One region of the Streptomyces polyrhachis genome, then DNA from elsewhere that is predicted to be linked to it. Evidence: predicted binding sites of a transcription regulator. Region 1 holds the regulator's gene; the other holds the start of a gene.
The links. Region 1 encodes HrcA, which represses chaperone genes, less so after heat shock. Its sites were predicted from a motif close to TTNGCACTCNGNNNNNCNGAGTGCNAA; they were not measured.

Region 1 (5,215 bases):
GATGATGCCGGCCAGTCCCAGGGAGTGGTCGCCGTGGAAGTGCGTGACGCAGATGCGCGTCAGGTCGTACGCCGCCACGGAGGCGTGCAGCAGCTGGCGCTGGGTGCCCTCGCCGGGGTCGAAGAGGATGCCCTCGCGGTCCCAGCGCAGGAAGTAGCCGTTGTGGTTGCGGGTCCGGGTGGGCACCTGGCTGGCGCTGCCCAGAACCGTGAACTCCCGTGCCGCCACGGCCCGTTACCCGGGGGGCCAGGTGAAGCCGCGCCCGCCCAGGACGTGGGCGTGCGCGTGGAAGACGGTCTGCCCGGCGCCGGCGCCGGTGTTGAGGACGATCCGGTAGCCGCTCTCCGCGACGCCCTCGGCGGCGGCGACCTCCCCGGCCTCGCGCAGCACGTCGGCCATGACCTGCGGCGCGGCGGCGGCCAGCGCGGCGGCGTCGGGGTAGTGGGCCTTGGGGATCACCAGTACGTGGGTGGGGGCCTGCGGGTTGATGTCGCGGAAGGCGAGCGTGGTCTCGCTCTCGCGCACCACGTCCGCGGGAATCCTCCCGGCGGCCATCTTGCAGAACAGGCAGTCGCCCTGCGCCTCACCGGCCATGTGCGCGGCCCTCCTCGCGTAGTCGGACATGGATCGGATGGATCAGTGCGCCGATGCTACCGGCCCCCGGCAACCGCTCAGCCCCAGCGCCCCGAGCGGCCCAGCAGCAGGGCGGCCGCCGCCGTGCCGGCCGTGGAGGTGCGCAGGACGGTGGGGCCCAGGCGGTAGGGCTTGGCGCCCGCTTCCCCGAAGAGCGCCAACTCCTCGGGGGAGACGCCCCCTTCCGGACCGACGACCAGCACCACCGAGCCCGCGGCGGGCAGTCGGGCCGCCGCCAGGGGCAGGGAGCCCTCCTCGTGCAGGACGGCCGCGAAGTCCGCCGCGCGGAGCAGCTCGGCGACCTGCTTCGTCGTACGGGCCTCCGCGACCTCGGGGAAGCGCAGCCGGCGGGACTGCTTGCCCGCCTCGCGGGCCGTCGCGCGCCACTTGTGCAGCGCCTTGGCGCCCCGCTCGCCCTTCCACTGCGTGACGCAGCGCGCCGCCTGCCAGGGGACGACCCCGTCGACGCCGGTCTCCGTCATCGTCTCCACCGCCAGCTCGCCCCGGTCGCCCTTGGGGAGGGCCTGGACGACCGTGATACGCGGGGCCGGCTCCGGCTCGGCGAGAACCTCCGCGACCCGTACGACGAGGCGGTCGCGGCCCTCGAGAGCGTCGACCCGCGCGCGCACGCCGAGGCCGGCGCCGTCGGTGAGCACGACCTCCTCGCCCACCCGCAGGCGCTTGACGGAGACCGCGTGGCGGCCCTCGGGGCCGTCCAGCACCAGCGTGGCGCCGGGCGCCGCCGCGGCGAGGTCGGGGGACACGAAGACGGGCGCCGTCACGGCGTCACCTCCAGGGCGGGCCGCAGGGGCGCCCGCGGCTCGTCACCGGTATCGGGGGACATCCGCACCAGTATCCGCCGGGCCCCTCCCCCGCGCGGGGCGGGAGGAGGGGCCCGGCGGCACCCCCGGTCCGGACGGAGAAGCGGCCCTACCGGCCGTTGAACGCGTCCTTCAGCCGGGAGAACAGCCCCTGCTGGCCCGGCTGGAACTGCCCCAGCGGCCGCTCCTCGTCGCGCAGGGCGGCGAGCTGGCGCATCAGCCGCTCCTGCTCGGCATCGAGCTTCGTCGGCGTGGTGACCTCCACGTGCACGATGAGGTCACCGCGACCGCCGCCGCGCAGATGCGTGACACCGCGCTGGTGCAGCGGGATCGACTGGCCGGACTGGGTGCCGGGCCGGATGTCGACCTCCTCCAGTCCGTCCAGCGTCTCCAGCGAGACCTTGGTGCCCAGCGCCGCCGCCGTCATCGGGATCGTCACCGTGCAGTGCAGGTCGTCGCCGCGCCGCTGGAAGGTGGAGTGCGGCAGCTCGTGGATCTCCACGTAGAGATCGCCCGCCGGGCCGCCGCCGGGGCCGACCTCGCCCTCGCCGGCGAGCTGGATACGGGTGCCGTTGTCCACACCCGCCGGGATCTTCACCGTGAGGTTGCGGCGCGAGCGCACCCGGCCGTCGCCGGCGCACTCGGGGCAGGGGGTGGGCACGACCGTGCCGAAGCCCTGGCACTGCGGGCAGGGGCGGGAGGTCATGACCTGCCCCAGGAAGGACCGCGTGACCTGCGAGACCTCACCGCGCCCGCGGCACATGTCGCAGGTCTGCGCCGTGGTGCCGGGGGCCGCGCCCTCGCCGCTGCAGGTGGTGCAGACGATCGCCGTGTCGACCTGGAGGTCCTTGGTCGCGCCGAAGGCGGCCTCGTCCAGCTCGATGTCCAGGCGGATCATGGCGTCCTGGCCCCGGCGGGTCCGCGAGCGCGGGCCGCGCTGCGAGGCCGTACCGAAGAAGGCGTCCATGATGTCGGAGAAGTTGCCGAAGCCCTGGCCGCCGCCGAAGCCGCCGCCGCTCATCGACAGCGGGTCCCCGCCCAGGTCGTAGACCTGCTTCTTCTCCGGATCGGAGAGGACCTCGTAGGCGGCGTTGATCTCCTTGAACCGCTCCTGGGTCTTCGGATCCGGATTCACGTCCGGGTGCAGCTCGCGCGCGAGCCGCCGGAACGCCTTCTTGATCTCCTCCTGGGAGGCGTCGCGCCGCACCCCGAGGATCCCGTAGTAGTCCGTCGCCACTTACGACTCCGCCAGGATCTGTCCGACGTAACGTGCCACAGCGCGTACTGCTCCCATCGTTCCCGGGTAATCCATGCGGGTCGGTCCGACCACGCCGAGTTTGGCCAGTGCCTCGTTTTCGAGACCCCCGGCACCGTAGCCGACGGAGACGACCGATGCGGAGGTGAGTCCCTGATGTGCGTTCTCGTGCCCGATTCGCACCATCATGGTGGAGTCCTTGGCCTCGCCGAGCAGCCGCAGCAGCACGACCTGCTCCTCCAGCGCCTCCAGCACGGGCCCGATGCTCAGCGGGAAGTCGTGGTCGAAGCGGGTCAGATTGGCCGTACCGCCTATGATCAGCCGCTCCTCGGTCTCCTCGACCAGCGTCTCCATCAGCGTCGACAGCACCGCCGAGACCGTCGGGCGGTCGTCCGCGCCGAAGGAGTCCGGCAGGTCCTGCACCAGCTGCGGTACGTCCGCGAACCGGCGGCCCACGACCCGGCTGTTGAGCCGGGCGCGCAGATCGGCGAGCGAGGTGTCGGGGAAGGGCGGCTGGCAGTCGACCAGGCGCTGCTCCACCCGCCCCGTGTCCGTGATCACCACGAGCATCAGCCGGGCCGGGGAGAGCGCGAGCAGCTCGACGTGGCGCACGGTGGAGCGGGTCAGCGAGGGGTACTGCACGACCGCGACCTGCCGGGTGAGCTGCGCCAGGAGGCGCACCGTGCGGGCCACGACGTCGTCGAGGTCGACGGCGCCGTCGAGGAAGTGGTGGATGGCGCGCCGCTCGGGCGCGGAGAGCGGCTTGACGTCGGCGAGCTGGTCGACGAAGAGGCGGTAGCCCTTGTCGGTGGGGATGCGCCCGGCGCTGGTGTGCGGCTGGGCGATGTACCCCTCGTCCTCCAGCACGGCCATGTCGTTGCGGACGGTGGCCGGGGAGACGCCGAGGCTGTGCCGCTCGGTGAGCGCCTTGGAGCCCACGGGCTCCTCCGTGCCGACGTAGTCCTGGACGATGGCACGCAGCACCTCGAGTCTGCGCTCACTGAGCATGCCGTCCACCTCCGGCCTCGGTCCGTAGTCTCACCCCTGGCACTCTGCATCTGCGAGTGCCAGCTTTTCCCAGGCCAGTGTACGGGGACGCCCCGCGACCGGAGCAAGCCCGAGGCCACGGGCTGTGGACAACGTACGCACGAGGGAGGACCGCATGGCGGCGCGGGACTGGGAAGCACTGGCCCCTGGAGTGCTGCGGCGCAGGCTGCCGGGCTGGGACGCGACGGTGGGCGTGGTGGCCGGCGCCACGAAAGTGCTGCTGATCGACTCCGGCTCCACCCTGCCGGAGGGCGCGCGGATCGCCGCGCAGGTACGGGCACTCCTCGGCCGCCCTGTGACGGATCTCGCCCTCACCCACGCCCACTTCGACCACGTCCTGGGCACGGCGTCCTTCCCCGGCGCCCGCCTGCACGGCCCCGCCGGCATCGGGGCGGCGCTCACCGAGGGCCGCGAGGAGCTGCGGGAGGACGCGATCCGCCAGGGTGTGCCGCACCGGGCGGCGGCAAAGGCCGCGGCGGCCCTGCGGGCCCCCGACCACCTGGTGGCGGACGTGCACACGCTGGACCTGGGCGACCGGGAGGTACGACTGGTGAACCTGGGGGCGGCGCACTCGGCGCAGGACCTGGCGGTGGTGGTGCCGGGGCATCCCGCGCTCGTCTTCTGCGGCGACCTCGTGGAGGAGTCCGGCCCCCCGCAGGCGGGCCCCGACGCACACCCCGCCCACTGGCCGGCCGCCCTGGACCGCCTGCTGGACCTGGGCGGCGAGGACGCGCGGTACGTCCCCGGCCACGGCGCGGTCGTGGACGCGGCGTTCGTACGGCGTCAACGCACCGAGCTGGCCCACCGGTTCGGATAACCTCCTCGAATGCGTTACGGCCACGTCGACCTGACACCCCCGTGGAAGAAGTCCCACCCGGCCCCCGAGGTCCCCGCCGAACCCGGGCTGGTGGCGGAGGAGGTCGCGACGGGCTTCTGCGGCGCGGTGATCCGTACCGAGAAGACCGCCGAGGGCCCCACGGTCACCCTGGAGGACCGCTTCGGCAGGCACCGGGTCTTCCCCCTGGCCCCCCGCGCCTTCATGATCGACGGCCGTACGGTCACCCTGGTCCGCCCCGCGGCGGCCGCACCGCAGCGCCCCACCCGCACCGCCTCCGGCTCGCTGGCCGTACCGAACGCCCGCGCCCGCGTGGCCCGCGCGGGCCGTATCTACGTCGAGGGCCGCCACGACGCGGAGCTGGTGGAGAAGGTCTGGGGCGACGACCTGCGGATCGAGGGCGTGGTGGTGGAGTACCTCTCCGGCATCGACGACCTCCCCGCGATCGTCGCGGACTTCGCCCCCGACCAGGACGCCCGCCTGGGCATCCTGGTCGACCACCTGGTCCCCGGCTCCAAGGAGTCCCGTATCGCGGCCGAGGTGACCAGCGCCCACGCCCTGGTGGTGGGCCACCCGTACATCGACGTCTGGGAGGCGGTGAAACCGGCGTCCGTCGGCATCGCG
Region 2 (5,215 bases), on a different contig from region 1:
GCAGCTCCTCGGGCTCGATGGCGGAGCCGCGCTTCTTCACCGTGAGGGTGCCGACGCCGCGTTCGCGCAGGAGGGCCCTGAGCCGCTTGAGGCTGAAGGGGAGGACGTCGCTGATCTTGTACGGGGTCGCGTACGGGGTGCGTACCAGGGTGTCGGAGGTGAGGTAGGCGATGGTCTCGTCGATGAGCCCGCCGTCGATCTGCCGGGCGGCCTCCGCGACCAGGTGGGAGCGGATGACGGCGCCGTCGGGCTCGTGGAGGAAGCGGCCGACCGGGCGCACGGGCGGGTCGGGGAGCTTGGCGGCGAGGGAGGTGTGCAGGGTGGCGCCGTCCGGCAGCAGCGTGGCGCGCACGCCCGGGGTGGGCGTGCCGAACCAGAGCACCGCCTCCTTCACGTCGCCGCCGTCCGAGATCCACTCGGCCTCGGCGCCCGCGGGGACCAGCTCGTGCGGGATGCCGGGGGCGACCTTGAGCGCGGCGTGCGAGACGCGCCCGGCGACCTCCATCGCCCAGGACAGGGGCGGGGAGTACGCCTCGGGGTCGAAGATCCGCCCGCGGGCGCCGCGCCGGGCGGGGTCGCAGAAGACGGCGTCGTAGTCGGAGACGTCCACGTCGGTGACGTCGGCGCAGCGCACCTCGACCAGGTCGGCCAGGCCCAGCTCCTCGGCGTTGGCGCGGGCGACGGCGGCCGTCAGCGGGTCGAGGTCGACGGCCAGTACGCGGATGCCGGCGCGGGCCAGGGCGAGGGCGTCGCCGCCGTTGCCGCAGCACAGGTCGGCCAGCGCGCTGACCCCCAGCTCCTTGAAGCGCGCCGCGCGGTGCTCGGCCACGACGGTACGGGTGGCCTGCTCCACGCCGCCGGGGGTGAAGTACATCCGCCCCGCGTCCGCGCCGAACTTCGCCGCCGCCCGCTGGCGCAGCCGGGCCTGGGTCAGCGCGGCGGAGACCAGCTCGACCGGGTGGTCGCGGCGCAGCCGGGTGGCCAGGGCGAGCGCCTGGCCGGGGTCGTGGTCGCGGAGTTCGGCGAGCAGGGCGCGGCCCTCGGGGGAGCGCAGGGCGGCGAGGTCTTCGGGGGAGCGCACGGGCCCATTCTCCGGCACCACCCGCCGGCTGTCGGCCGGCCGGTGGACGCCTCCGGGGCGCCGCCCCGGAAGAAACAGCCCAAGCTGCCAATATCCCGCTTATGCAACTAGTAAGACAAGTAAGGCGAAATGAAGAAAAAGGGAGGCGGCGCACCTCCTTGGGGACCTCTCGAACTCCTCGAACCCCTCGAACCCTCCGGACCCGGCGGACCGGCACCGCCCTCGCCGTCCTCCTGCTCACCGCACTGGCCGCCACCTCCTGCGGCCGATCCGGTGAATCCCCCGAACACGACCTCGCGGACGCCCGCAACCCCCGCACCCCGGCGGACGTCCTGCTCGACAGCCGCACCGCCGCCGCCCCCGCCTCCGTGCGGGCGTACCGCTCCACCGAGGCGCGCGCGCTGGCCTACGACGCCTGGCGCCAGTCGCGCGCCCACGCCCGCCGCACTGCCGCCGCCCGCACCTGGGGCCTGGCCAGGGCACCGCTGCTGGCACCGCTGCCCCCGGCGGCCAAACCGCGCCTGACCACCCCGCGCGGCTTCGAGACCACCGGTGGCGGCGCCGGACTGCCTCCCGTGATCACCCGCGTCCCGACGGACGAGAAGGTCATCTTCCTGACCATCGACGACGGCAAGGACAAGGACCCCGAGCTGATCCGCATGATGCGCGAACTCGGCGTCCCCTACAGCGCCTTCCTCTCCGACTTCCTGGCCAGTGAGGACTACCCCTACTTCCACGAGATGCAGGACGCCGGGGTGGCGCTCAACAACCACACCCTCACCCACCCCAACCTGCGCCTCATGCCCTACGAGGCCCAGCGCCGCGAGATCTGCGGCCAGCAGGAGCGGCTGCGCCGGGAGTTCGGCACCGCCCCGCGCCTCTTCCGCCCGCCGTTCGGCAACTACAACGGCGACTCGCTGCGCGCCGCCGCCTCCTGCGGGGTGGAGGTCGTGCCGCTGTGGGAGCAGGAGGTCTTCCCCGACCGCTGGGCCTACCGCCGCGCCTCGCGGTCCTTCCAGCCCGGCGACATCGTGCTCACGCACTTCCGCGGCCGGGCGGACTGGAAGGGCACGATGCCCGACGTCGTACGGCAGGTGCTGCGCAAGGCCGACGCGGAGGGCTTCGCGGTGGCCCGGCTGGAGGACTACGTGTGAGCGCCCCGCCACCGTGCCCGACGTCCCGTCAGAGCACCTTTCCGCCGTCCGGGTTGCGGCCCCGACCCCCGACGCATTAGCACTCCGCTTGACCGAGTGCCAGCAGTCGTCCTAGGCTCGCCCCTGGCACTCTCCACTGGAGAGTGCCAACCGCGACAGGGCAGGTCCGGCACCCGCGACGACGGGCCTACCAGGTCGCCACCCCAGACATATGACCCCGCAGATCTCCGAAGGGGGAGGTCGGATCGTGACGACCGCCAGCTCCAAGGTTGCCATCAAGCCGCTCGAGGACCGCATTGTGGTCCAGCCGCTCGACGCCGAGCAGACCACGGCTTCGGGCCTGGTCATTCCGGACACGGCCAAGGAGAAGCCCCAGGAGGGCGTCGTCCTGGCCGTGGGCCCGGGCCGCTTCGAGGACGGCAACCGCCTGCCGCTCGACGTCTCCGTCGGCGACCTCGTTCTCTACAGCAAGTACGGCGGCACCGAGGTGAAGTACAACGGCGAGGACTACCTCGTCCTCTCGGCCCGCGACGTGCTCGCGATCATCGAGAAGTAAGACCGAGTAAGACCGGCAGCGCAAGCAGCCGACAGCAGCCAGCTGCAGTCAGAGCCCCGGCCCCACCCAACACCTCCGCGCTAAGCGACAGGGCGGGGACCGGGGCTCCGGCTCTTGACGGGCACTTGAGAGGACACACCCAATCCCATGGCCAAGACCCTGAAGTTCGACGAGGACGCCCGGCGCGCCCTCGAGCGCGGCGTCAACAAGCTTGCCGACGCGGTCAAGGTGACGATCGGCCCCAAGGGCCGCAACGTCGTCATCGACAAGAAGTTCGGCGCCCCCACCATCACCAACGACGGTGTCACCATCGCCCGCGAGGTCGAGGTCGAGGACCCGTTCGAGAACCTCGGCGCGCAGCTGGTGAAGGAGGTCGCCACCAAGACCAACGACGTCGCCGGTGACGGCACCACCACCGCCACCGTCCTGGCCCAGGCCTTCGTCCGCGAGGGCCTGCGCAACGTCGCCGCCGGCGCCTCCCCGGCCTCCCTGAAGAAGGGCATCGACGCCGCCGTCGCCGCCGTCTCCGAGGAGCTGCTGAAGACGGCCCGCCCGATCGAGGACCAGTCCGACATCGCCGCCGTCGCCTCGCTCTCCGCCCAGGACGAGCAGGTCGGCGCGCTGATCGGCGAGGCCATGGACAAGGTCGGCAAGGACGGTGTCATCACCGTCGAGGAGTCCAACACCTTCGGTGTGGAGCTGGACTTCACCGAGGGCATGGCCTTCGACAAGGGCTACCTCTCGCCGTACATGGTCACCGACCAGGAGCGGATGGAGGCCGTCCTGGAGGACCCGTACATCCTCATCACCCAGGGCAAGATCTCCTCCATCCAGGACCTCCTGCCGCTGCTGGAGAAGATCATGCAGTCCGGGGCCTCCCGCCCGCTGCTGATCATCGCCGAGGACGTCGACGGCGAGGCGCTCTCCACCCTGGTGGTCAACAAGATCCGCGGCACCTTCAACTCGGTCGCCGTCAAGGCCCCGGGCTTCGGTGACCGCCGCAAGGCCATGCTCGGCGACATCGCCGCGCTGACCGGCGGCCAGGTCGTCTCCGAGGAGGTCGGCCTCAAGCTCGACCAGGTCGGCCTGGACGTGCTGGGCTCTGCCCGCCGCGTGGTCGTCACCAAGGACGAGACCACCATCGTCGACGGTGCCGGCGCCGGCGAGGAGGTCGAGGGCCGCGTCAACCAGATCAAGGCCGAGATCGAGTCCACCGACTCGGACTGGGACCGCGAGAAGCTGCAGGAGCGCCTGGCCAAGCTGGCCGGCGGCGTCTGCGTCATCAAGGTCGGCGCCGCCACCGAGGTGGAGCTCAAGGAGCGCAAGCACCGCCTGGAGGACGCCATCTCCGCCACCCGCGCGGCCGTCGAGGAGGGCATCGTCTCCGGCGGTGGCTCCGCGCTCGTGCACGCCGCGAAGGTGCTCGCCGACAACCTGGGCCTGACGGGCGACGAGGCCACCGGCGTCTCGATCATCGCCCGCGGCTCGGTCGAGCCGCTGCGCTGGATCGCGGAGAACGCCGGCCAGGAGGGCTACGTCATCACCTCCAAGGTCGCCGACCTCCCGGCCGGCCAGGGCTACAACGCCGCCACCGGCGAGTACGGCGACCTGGTCAAGCAGGGCGTCATCGACCCGGTGAAGGTCACCCGCTCCGCCCTGGAGAACGCCGCCTCCATCGCCTCCCTGCTCCTCACGACGGAAGCCGCCGTCGTGGAGAAGCCGGAGGAGGAGAAGGCCGAGGCCGCCGGCGGCCACGGCCACGCGCACTGACGAGCTGACCGGCAGGGAAGCCCAGGCCCCGGACATCTGAGCGCCTGAGCCCCCGCCCCGAGGCCCGCACCGCCCCGAAGCCCGGTCCGCCCTCCAAGGGCGGACCGGGCTTCGGGGCGTCCATACTGATGCCCATGCCAACCGCCCTGATCACAGGATCCACCGCCGGCATCGGCGCAGCCTTCGCCCGCCAACTGGCCGCGAGAGGCCACAACCTGGTGCTGGTGGCCAGAGACGCCGAACGCCTGCGCCGCCAGGCGGACGACCTCCACGACCGCCACCGCATCGAGGTCGAGGTACTCCCCGCGGACCTCACCGAAGACGAGGGCATCGAGAAGACCGCAGCCCGCCTACGCGACCAGACCCACCCCGTCGACCTCCTCGTCAACAACGCGGGTTTCGGCCTCAAGGGCCGCTACCTGGAGGTCTCCATGGCCGACGAACTGCGCATGCTCAAACTGCACTGCGAAACGGTCCTGCGCCTGACCTCCGCCGCCACCGAGGCGATGCGCACCCGAGGCAGGGGCTCCGTAGTGAACGTGGCCTCGGTAGCAGCCTTCGTCCCCCGGGGCACCTACGGCGCCAGCAAGGCATACGTAGTGCAGTTCACCCAGGGCGCGGCCCGCGACCTGACAGGCACAGGCGTACACCTGA

Region 2: a site for HrcA is predicted at 2,312-2,338, ahead of groES (co-chaperone GroES). Genes of this name have one in related genera too.

Annotation. Positions count from the first base shown of each region.
Region 1 is NZ_JBHSZO010000035.1:4,147-9,361, forward strand. It holds gene ACFQLX_RS20240 (ribonuclease Z) at 1-228, opposite strand, end outside; gene ACFQLX_RS20245 (histidine triad nucleotide-binding protein) at 235-594, opposite strand; gene ACFQLX_RS20250 (16S rRNA (uracil(1498)-N(3))-methyltransferase) at 672-1,415, opposite strand; gene dnaJ (molecular chaperone DnaJ) at 1,564-2,691, opposite strand; gene hrcA (heat-inducible transcriptional repressor HrcA) at 2,692-3,717, opposite strand; gene ACFQLX_RS20265 (MBL fold metallo-hydrolase) at 3,872-4,573, shown strand; gene ACFQLX_RS20270 (DUF3097 domain-containing protein) at 4,583-5,215, shown strand, end outside.
Region 2 is NZ_JBHSZO010000016.1:14,098-19,312, reverse strand. It holds gene ACFQLX_RS12090 (THUMP-like domain-containing protein) at 1-1,081, opposite strand, end outside; gene ACFQLX_RS12085 (polysaccharide deacetylase family protein) at 1,240-2,235, shown strand; gene groES (co-chaperone GroES) at 2,483-2,791, shown strand; gene groL (chaperonin GroEL) at 2,939-4,561, shown strand; gene ACFQLX_RS12070 (SDR family NAD(P)-dependent oxidoreductase) at 4,696-5,215, shown strand, end outside.